DNA from 3 places in the Kluyvera sp. NPDC087067 genome. Region 1 is predicted to be linked to each of the others. Evidence: predicted binding sites of a transcription regulator. Region 1 holds the regulator's gene; each other region holds the start of a gene.
The links. Region 1 encodes PurR, which represses purine synthesis genes. Its sites were predicted from a motif close to CANGCAAACGTTTGCNTG; they were not measured.

Region 1 (3,280 bases):
TTCGCTGGTGGGGCTTTTCTTATGTGCGGGCTTCAGACGCAATGCCGGTAGCATCAGCACCAGGGTAATGATAAATAATGCCGCGAAAATAGCCTGCCAGTCGAAATGGACCAGTAGCCAGCTCCCCAGAAGCGGGGCGAGGGCAGGAGACAGGCCAACCAGCGGCATTATGGTGGCGAAGATACGGTTTGTGCGCTGTGCGGGATAATAGTCGGTGACCATTGCCTGCCAGGTCACGGCAGCCGCGCAGACGCCGACCGCCTGCACGAATCGCAGCACCAGCAGAGTCGTCCCGTCGCGCACCCACAGCATCCCCAGGCAACCCACGGCAAAAATAGTTAAACCGGTCAGCAAAATAGGCTTACGCCCATAACGGTCAGACAGCGGCCCCCATAACAGCTGGGCAACCGCAAAGCCTGCAAGGAACAGACTGAGGCTGGCGCTCACGGCGGAGGCCGGCGTTTGCAGGTCTTCCTGAATGGCCGCAAAGGCCGGCAAATACATATCTGTTGCCAGAAAACCCAGCACGCTCAGCCCTGCTAGCCAGACTAAAAATCCTTTCCCCGGTTGCATAATACGACCTTTCTATCATCAATAAACAATGCCGCAGAGTGTAGAGAGTGCATTGGTGGTTGTGAAACGCTAATATTTGAGTCATGGATTCAAAATTTTTGCAGGCAGAAAATGTGGTCTGAATATTCTTTGGAAGTGGTTGATGCCGTGGCGCGTAACGGTAGCTTTAGCGCGGCGGCGCAGGAGCTTCATCGCGTGCCTTCTGCTGTGAGCTATACCGTCCGCCAGTTAGAAGAATGGCTGGCGGTGCCGCTGTTTGAACGGCGCCATCGGGATGTGGAACTTACGCCTGCGGGCGTTTGGTTTTTGAAAGAGGGACGGTCTGTTATCAAAAAAATGCAGATCACCCGTCAACAGTGTCAGCAGATTGCCAACGGCTGGCGGGGGCAACTGGCTATTGCGGTAGACAACATCGTTAAACCGGCGCGAACGCGACAGATGATTGTAGATTTCTATCGTCATTTTAACGATGTCGAGCTTATCGTTTTTCAGGAGGTATTTAACGGCGTGTGGGACGCGCTGGCGGATGGTCGCGTGGAATTAGCGATTGGTGCCACCCAGGCTATCCCGATTGGCGGACGTTTTGCTTTTCGTGATATGGGGATGCTTAACTGGCATTGTGTGGTTTCCCATGCCCATCCGCTCGCCCAAATGGACGGGCCGCTCAGCGATGATGTGTTGCGCAACTGGCCCTCACTGGTGCTTGAGGATACGTCTCGTTCATTGCCTAAGCGCACCACCTGGCTTCTCGATAACCAGAAAAGAGTGGTTGTCCCCGATTGGGCATCTTCGGAAACGTGCATTTCCGCAGGGCTATGCGCGGCAATGATCCCCGGACATCGGGCGCAGCCGTGGCTTGATAGCGGTGAGTGGGTCGCCTTAACCTTAGAAAATCCGTTCCCGGATGCCGCCTGTTGCCTGACCTGGCAGCAAAGCGAAGCCTCGCCGGCGCTAAGCTGGCTATTAGAGTATTTAGGGGACAGTGAGACGTTAAACGATGAATGGCTGCGGACGCCGGAATAGGGCGTCCGCATAGGGACTTAACGGCGATAGTCGCGGAACGGGCCGTCAGCCACGGAGCGGCGCTCGATGAGGCGTGGATGGACCTCAATTGACTGCGACTCCTCACGCTTACTGACGATACGATCCATCAGCATATTGAAGGCCGTTTCGCCCAGCGAGTCTTTTGGCTGGTGAATCGTCGTCAGCGCAGGCGTAAAGAAGCGAGAGTTGCGCACGTTATCGTAGCCGATAAGCGAGATGTCCTGAGGAACACGAAGCCCCATTTCATCGGCTGCACACAGCGCGCCCATTGCCATCACATCACCGCCGCAGAAGATTGCGGTGGGGCGAGGGTGCTGGGACAGGATTTGCTGCATTGCGCGATAGCCTGATTCTGGCTCAAAATCGCCTTGCACAATCCAGTTGGCCGGGACGTTAATCATCGTCTCTTCCATCGCTTTCATAAAGCCTGCCAGGCGGCCCGCGCCGGTGTTACGCTCCAGCGGCCCTGGGATAACGCCGATATCACGATGCCCACGTTCCACCAGGTAACGACCCGCCATATACCCGCCTTCAAAGGCGTTATCAATGACTGAGTCAGTAAAGTCGGCTTTGGCTTCACCCCAATCCATAACCACCATCGGGATGTTGCGATACTCTTCGAGCATCGACAGCAGCGATTCCGGGTACTCAGAACACATCACCAGCAGGCCATCTACGCGCTTTTGCGCCATCATTGACAAATACGCGCGCTGCTTTTCCAGATTGTTCCACGCATTGCCAAGGATCAGGGTATAGCCTTTCTCAAAGCAGTTCTTCTCAACGGCTTCGATGATTTCAGCAAAGTAAGCCGCCTCGCTACTGGTTGCCAGCAAACCAATCGATTTGGTGTGGTTAACCTTGAGGCTGCGCGCGACGGCGCTTGGCGAGTAGTGCAGCTCTTTAATCGCTGCCCATACCGCTTCACGCGTGTCTTCAGCGACAAAACGGGTTTTGTTAATAACATGTGATACGGTTGTAGTGGAAACGTTTGCGCGCTTCGCTACATCTTTAATTGTTGCCATTCCATCTCACTCCAGACCCTGGCCTGCCCCTGAAAATACCGAAAGGAAAACGTTTGCCTTCACACACCCTGGTACAATCTTGCAGATTGCATTTCGCCGGGAAAACGATACAGGACGACAGGAGGGGGTCAATGGCCGGTTCGCTTATAAATAAGCGTCGAATTTTGACTTATCCTGACGCAAAGTGGAAGAACAAAAACCATCATCCTGCTAAATCTGTGAAGATTTTTGCGATTAAGTGTGCAAAAATGATTAAACGCAGTTTTACTGTGGTAATCAAAAGGAGAAAAATTGATGAGCACCGACCTTAAGTTGTCACTCGGTACTACCTTCGTTGCGCTCGCGCTGATCGTCGCGGCGGCGTTTACCGCGATATTGCATTAATCCCCCTGTGAGGGAGCATTCGCTCCCTCTCGTTTTATTGTTATCCAAATAGCAATAATCTTTTGCTGTTTTGTACACTTCTGTTTTTCTGTGATTGCTGTCATGCTTTTGCCCCATGTTGTCATGCCGCGTACTGCGTATGGCTTAGCGGAGCTTTTGTATGAAAATGAATTTTCCTTTATTGGCGTTAGCCATTGGGGCTTTTGGTATCGGCACCACCGAATTCTCGCCGATGGGACTTTTGCCGGTTATCGCGA
Region 2 (3,280 bases), 340 kb from region 1:
GCAACGCGTCGCGATCCCCTTATCTCTTGAAAGGTTCATCATGGGTGAAATTAGCATTACTAAACTGCTGGTGATTGTCGTACTGGTTATTTTATTGTTCGGCACCAAAAAGCTCGCCACGCTTGGCTCCGATGTCGGTGCGGCATTGAAAGGCTTTAAAAAAGCGATGAATGACGATAACAAAGGTGATGATGCCGACTTTTTGAATTCGCAAAGCACGACGGATGAGGCCACCAAAGCCGATAGCACCGCCAACCGTTAAGCATGATTACCCGCTGTGTCATTAGCATCAGAATTTACGCAGGTCAGAAGAATATGCCGGTAACGGGCCATTGATTTCACCCTCCAGCGGCACTTTCAGTATTTTCCGCTGTCGGAAACTTACTGGCATCGTATGCTGCTGTCTGTCAGGATGAACACGATGCTTCACGCTGAGGAACCCCATGAAAAAATTGTTAGTCATTGCCGCCCTGATCATAAGCGGTCTGGTTGTCGGCTGTAATCAGCTTACGCAATACTCCGTGAGCGAACAGGAGATCAATCAGGCGCTGCAAAAGCGCAATAATTTCTCCAAAGATATTGGGGTACCAGGCGTTGCCGACGCCCATATTGTGTTAAACAATCTCACCAGCGCGATTGGCCGAACCGAGCCAAACAAAATCACGCTCAGCGGCGACGCGAAACTGGATCTGAACTCTCTGTTCGGCAGTCAGAAAGCGAATATTGCTCTGACCCTGAAAGCCCTGCCGGTATTTAATCAGCAAGAAGGCGCGATTTATCTTCAGGAAATGGAAGTGGTCGATGCCAAAGTCGCCCCAGAGAAAATGCAGTCGGTGGTACAGACACTCATTCCTTATCTGAATCAATCGCTGCGCACTTACTTCAACAAGCAGCCAGCCTACGTGTTGAAAGAAGATGCCAGCCAGGGCGAAGCGCTGGCGAAGAAATACGCTAAAGGCATTGAAGTTAAACCGGGTGAAATTATTATCCCGTTTACTAACTGACTCCCCGCTGCCCGGTAATACCGGGCAGTTTTTTATTTAAAAAGGATGCAAAGGAAAACGTTTACGCTTATCCTTAGTGCCCGGCAAAAAGCAGCCATTATGACTGATCTCTCACCAGCCGGAGCCTTCCATGACCGCATTACCTCAAGTTCTTAAAATTCGCCGCCCTGATGACTGGCATATCCACCTTCGCGATGGCGAGATGCTGAACACGGTTGTTCCGTATACCAGTGAACTGTATGGCCGCGCGATTATCATGCCAAACCTGGTGCCGCCGATTACCACCGTGGAAGCGGCAATAGCGTATCGCCAGCGTATTCTGGACGCGGTTCCGGCCGGACATAACTTCACGCCGCTGATGACCTGCTATTTAACCGACACGCTGGATCCCAACGAACTTGAGCGTGGCTTTAATGAGGGCGTATTCACCGCCGCCAAGCTTTACCCTGCCAACGCCACCACCAATTCCAGCCACGGCGTAACCAGCACCGACGCGATTATGCCGGTGCTTGAGCGTATGCAAAAACTGGGGATGCCGCTGCTGGTTCACGGGGAAGTGACCCACGCTGATATCGACATCTTCGACCGCGAAGCGCGCTTTATCGATACCGTCATGGAGCCGCTGCGTCAGCGTCTGCCAGAACTGAAAGTCGTGTTCGAGCACATTACCACCAAAGATGCAGCGGAATATGTTCGCGACGGCAATGAACTTATCGCCGCCACGATTACGCCGCAACATCTGATGTTTAACCGCAACCATATGCTGGTTGGCGGCGTGCGCCCTCACCTTTACTGCTTGCCGATCCTTAAACGTAACGTGCACCAGCAGGCGCTGCGTGAGCTGGTTGCCAGCGGTTTCACCCGCGCCTTCCTCGGCACCGACTCAGCGCCTCATGCTCGCCATCGCAAAGAGGCAAGCTGCGGCTGTGCGGGCTGCTTCAATGCCCCGACCGCTCTTGGCAGCTACGCTAGCGTGTTCGAAGAGATGAATGCGCTTGAACACTTCGAAGCCTTCTGTTCCCTGAACGGCCCGCGTTTCTACGGCTTGCCGGTGAATGAAGATTTTGTCGAACTGGTACGTGAAGAAAGCACCGTGCCTGAAAGTATCGCCCTTACCGACGACACGCTGGTGCCATTCCTTGCCGGTGAATCCCTGCGCTGGACGGTAAAAAAATAAATTCGCGTCCCCTGTTGTAAACTCATGAGAGTGACTGTATAAATATACAGTATATTACACAGGGGGCAATTATGCGTATTGAAGTCACCGTAGCAAAAACCACCGCGCTACCCGCCGGCGCCTTAGACGCGCTGGCAGATGAACTTTCCCGCCGTATCAACGATCAATTTCCTGACCGTGGAGGTAGCGTGAGCGTACGCTACGCCGCGAACAATAATCTCTCCGTTATCGGCGGTATTAAAGAAGATAAAGACCGTATCACCGAAATTCTCCAGGAAACCTGGGAGAGCGCGGACGACTGGTTCATCACTGATTAACCCTTGTGACAACATTGTGTTTTTGCCGGGTCGCCCCGGCTTTTTTTTCATCTTTATCTGGTTGTTATTTCCACATTCCATCCCCATTATTTAAATCAGCCGCAAAAACAATGCACAAATGCTTGTTTATTGCGCAAACAACACGCTACTCAGGAATTTATGTTGCTTTTGACCTCAATTTTCGAGTATTGCTTAAATTGTTGTATACTGATAAAGCTTCACTAAAAAACGCATTAAACCTCGAGAGTTGTTGTTGCCTTTTAACGCATAAATAAGGGGTTATGATGGAAAAGAATAATGAAGTCATCCAGACCCATCCCCTCGTCGGATGGGACATCAGCACCGTAGACAGCTACGATGCCATGATGTTGCGCCTGCACTACCAAGACCCCAATGAATCGAGCAATAAAGAAGCAGAAGTTGGCCAGACGCTGTGGTTAACGACAGATGTCGCACGTCAATTTATTTCTATTCTGGAAGCTGGAATTGCCAAAATTGAATCTGGTGATTATCAGGCTAACGAGTATCGTCGGCATTAATACCGATACTTTCTTCTAATTAAGCTCAAAAGGCACCTTCGGGTGCCTTAATTATTTCCACACTTGTATAACAACTGTGGGTTAATTACTCTACCTGATACCGTTTCACGCCTTATCATCGCGTCAGGAAAGACTATGCAATACGACCTCATCATCATTGGCAGCGGCTCCGTCGGTGCTGCGGCAGGTTTCTATGCCCGTAAGGCGGGCTTAAATGTCCTGATGACCGACGCCCATATGCCG
Region 3 (3,280 bases), on a different contig from region 1:
GCTGCGTCAGCGTGATGTCGACTGGCGCTACACGGTCGAGGCTGACAGCTGGACGTTTAGCGATGCCGAAGGCGAGCTGAGCGGGCTTCCGCTACCGCAGGTGCCGCAGCCCAATGCGGCAACCGCGCTGGCGGCGCTGCGAGCAAGTCAGCTTGCGGTAAGCGAAGAGGCTATCCGGGAGGGGATCGCTAACGCGCTTCTGCCGGGCCGCTTCCAGACCATCCAGCTTGCGCCGCGCGTGATCCTTGACGTCGCGCATAACCCGCATGCCGCCGCCTACCTTGCCGGGCGTCTCAAATCGTTGCCGAAAACTGGGCGAGTACTGGCAGTTATTGGTATGCTGCATGATAAGGATATTGCCGGTACGCTGACATGCCTGGATGAGGTGGTAGACCGCTGGTATTGCGCGCCTCTTGAAGGGCCGCGCGGAGCGACGGCCGAGCAATTGCGCGAACATTTGCGCGCGGGGACCGTTTATATCAGCGTCGCGCAGGCATGGCATGCCGCCATGGCTGATGCAGCGCCCGAAGATACGGTGCTGGTGTGTGGGTCATTCCACACGGTAGCGCATGTGATGGAAGAGTTAGACGCGGGGAGAGCCGGTGGCAAGTAAGTTTCAAAACCGTCTGGTCGGGACGATAGTATTGGTGGCGTTGGGCGTTATCGTGCTGCCCGGGCTGCTCGACGGGCAAAAAAAACATTATCAGGATGAATTTGCCGCGATCCCACTGGTGCCAAAACCGGGCGATCGCGATGAACCTGATATGCTGCCAACGGCAACTCAGGCCTTACCCGCTCAGCCGCCTGAAGGCGCTGCTGAAGAGGTGAGGGCGGGGGATGCCGCCGCGCCGTCGCTGGACTCCAGCCGCCTGTCGGTGAATGGCAATGGTGATCTTGAACAGATCCCGCCTGCGGCTGAATTGCCGAAGCCTAAGCCGGTAGAAAAACCGAAGCCGCAGCCAAAACCACAGCCAGCGACCGAGCAGGTCGCGGCGACTACGCCGCCGCCGAAAGCTGCGGCGGAAGAAAAAGCGGCACCGGTTGGTAAAGCGTATGTGGTTCAGCTCGGCGCATTGAAAAATGCGGATAAGGTGAATGAAATCGTCGCCAGCCTGCGAGGTGCGGGATATCGTGCTTACACGTCGCCTTCAACGCCGGTTCAGGGTAAAATCACCCGAATTCTGGTGGGGCCCGATGCCTCGAAAGATAAGCTCAAAGGCTCACTGGGTGAGTTGAAACAGCTGTCGGGGCTGAGTGGCGTCGTGATGGGATACACGCCGAACTAAGGTGTCGGTATTTCCCCTCACCCCGGCCCTCTCCCCAGAGGGGCGAGGGAGAAAGTCGGTGCCGGGATTAACAACGGCTCTCAGCGGTCGCTCTCCCTAAAGGGGCGAGGGAGAAAGTCGGTGCCGGACTTAACACCGGCTCTCGGCGGTCGCTCTCCATAGAGGGGGGAGGGAAAGCCGGTGCCGGACTTAATACCGGCTCTCGGCGGTGCTCTCCCTAAATGGGGCGAGGCAGAAAGCCGATACCGAACTTATCGACGGCTCTCAACGGTTCCCTCTCCCCTGTGGGGAGAGGGCTAGGGTGAGGGGGCCTGCACAACGCTGAAAACGGCCCAAAAACGATGGCGTTGAATATTTTTTCAGCGCCATTTTTTATTTATGCTCGGGAAGGAAATCCCTACGCAAACGTTTTCTTTTTCTGTTAGAATGCGCCCGAACTGGATGACAGGGCGTAAAATCGTGGGACATTTATGGTCTGGATTGATTATGCCATTATCGCGGTACTGGGTTTTTCTTGCTTAGTGAGCCTTATCCGCGGCTTCGTTCGTGAAGCGTTATCGTTGGTAACCTGGGGCTGTGCCTTCTATGTTGCCAGCCATTACTACACGGAACTGTCTGTCTGGTTTACGGGCTTTGAAGATGAACGTGTTCGAAATGGGATTGCTATTGCGGCGCTGTTTATCGTGACGCTCATCGTTGGTGCTAGCGTGAACTACGTGATAGGCCAGCTGGTGGAAAAAACCGGTCTGTCGGGTACAGACAGGGTATTGGGGATCTGCTTTGGCGCTTTACGTGGGGTGCTGATTATCGCCGCTATCTTGTTCTTCCTCGACACCTTTACCGGAATGGCGAAAAGCGATGACTGGCAACACTCGCAGTTTATTCCTTATTTCTCACCCGTCATCAGATGGTTTTTTGACTACCTGCAAAGCTCGTCAAGTTTCTTGCCCAAGGTATAGGCCTTGGGTCGTTGCTGAACGAGGAAAAGACGTATGTGCGGTATTGTCGGTATCGCCGGTGTCATGCCGGTTAACCAGTCGATTTATGATGCGCTAACGGTGCTTCAGCACCGTGGTCAGGATGCCGCTGGCATCATCACCATTGATGCCAACAACTGCTTCCGGTTGCGTAAGGCGAACGGCCTGGTCAGCGATGTCTTTGAAGCTCGCCACATGCAACGTATGCAGGGCAATATGGGTATTGGCCATGTGCGTTATCCAACGGCGGGCAGCTCCAGTGCTTCCGAAGCCCAGCCTTTTTACGTCAACTCTCCGTATGGTATTACGCTTGCGCACAACGGCAATCTGACCAATGCGCATGAGTTACGTCAAAAGCTGTTTGAAGAAAAACGCCGTCACATCAACACCACTTCCGATTCTGAAATCCTGCTCAATATTTTCGCCAGTGAGCTGGATAACTTCCGCCATTATCCGCTGGAAGCCGATAACATTTTCGCCGCCATTGCCGCGACGAATCGTCAGATCCGTGGTGCCTATGCCTGCGTGGCGATGATTATCGGTCACGGTATGGTGGCTTTCCGCGATCCAAACGGTATTCGCCCGCTGGTGCTTGGCAAGCGTGATATTGGCGATGGTCGCACCGAATATATGGTGGCCTCCGAAAGCGTGGCGCTGGATACGCTGGGCTTTGAATTCCTGCGTGACGTAGCGCCGGGTGAAGCCATCTACATTACTGAGAAAGGGCAGTTGTTTACCCGTCAGTGTGCGGATAACCCGGTCAGTAACCCTTGCCTGTTCGAATACGTCTACTTTGCGCGCCCGGACTCCTTTATCGACAAAATTTCCGTCTATAGCGCCCGCGTGAATATGGGGACGAAGCTTGGCGAGAAAATTGCGCGTGAGTGGGACGATCTGGATATCGACGTGGTTATCCCGATCCCGGAAACGTCTTGTGATATCGCCCTGGAAATCGCCCGTATTCTCGATAAACCGTACCGCCAGGGGTTTGTGAAAAACCGCTACGTGGGGCGCACC

Region 2: a site for PurR is predicted at 1,055-1,072, ahead of pyrC (dihydroorotase). Genes of this name have one in related genera too.
Region 3: a site for PurR is predicted at 1,685-1,702, ahead of cvpA (colicin V production protein). Genes of this name have one in related genera too.

What each region holds. Positions count from the first base shown of each region.
Region 1 is NZ_JBIUZS010000001.1:696,117-699,396, forward strand. It holds gene punC (purine nucleoside transporter PunC) at 1-573, opposite strand, end outside; gene punR (DNA-binding transcriptional activator PunR) at 685-1,596, shown strand; gene purR (HTH-type transcriptional repressor PurR) at 1,614-2,639, opposite strand; gene ACIPDS_RS03380 (YnhF family membrane protein) at 2,934-3,023, shown strand; gene ACIPDS_RS03385 (MFS transporter) at 3,184-3,280, shown strand, end outside.
Region 2 is NZ_JBIUZS010000001.1:359,101-362,380, reverse strand. It holds gene tatA (Sec-independent protein translocase subunit TatA) at 41-262, shown strand; gene ACIPDS_RS01610 (lipoprotein) at 444-1,004, shown strand; gene pyrC (dihydroorotase) at 1,135-2,181, shown strand; gene dinI (DNA damage-inducible protein I) at 2,253-2,498, shown strand; gene bssS (biofilm formation regulator BssS) at 2,783-3,037, shown strand; gene solA (N-methyl-L-tryptophan oxidase) at 3,173-3,280, shown strand, end outside.
Region 3 is NZ_JBIUZS010000003.1:10,345-13,624, forward strand. It holds gene folC (bifunctional tetrahydrofolate synthase/dihydrofolate synthase) at 1-613, shown strand, start outside; gene dedD (cell division protein DedD) at 603-1,286, shown strand; gene cvpA (colicin V production protein) at 1,757-2,245, shown strand; gene purF (amidophosphoribosyltransferase) at 2,279-3,280, shown strand, end outside.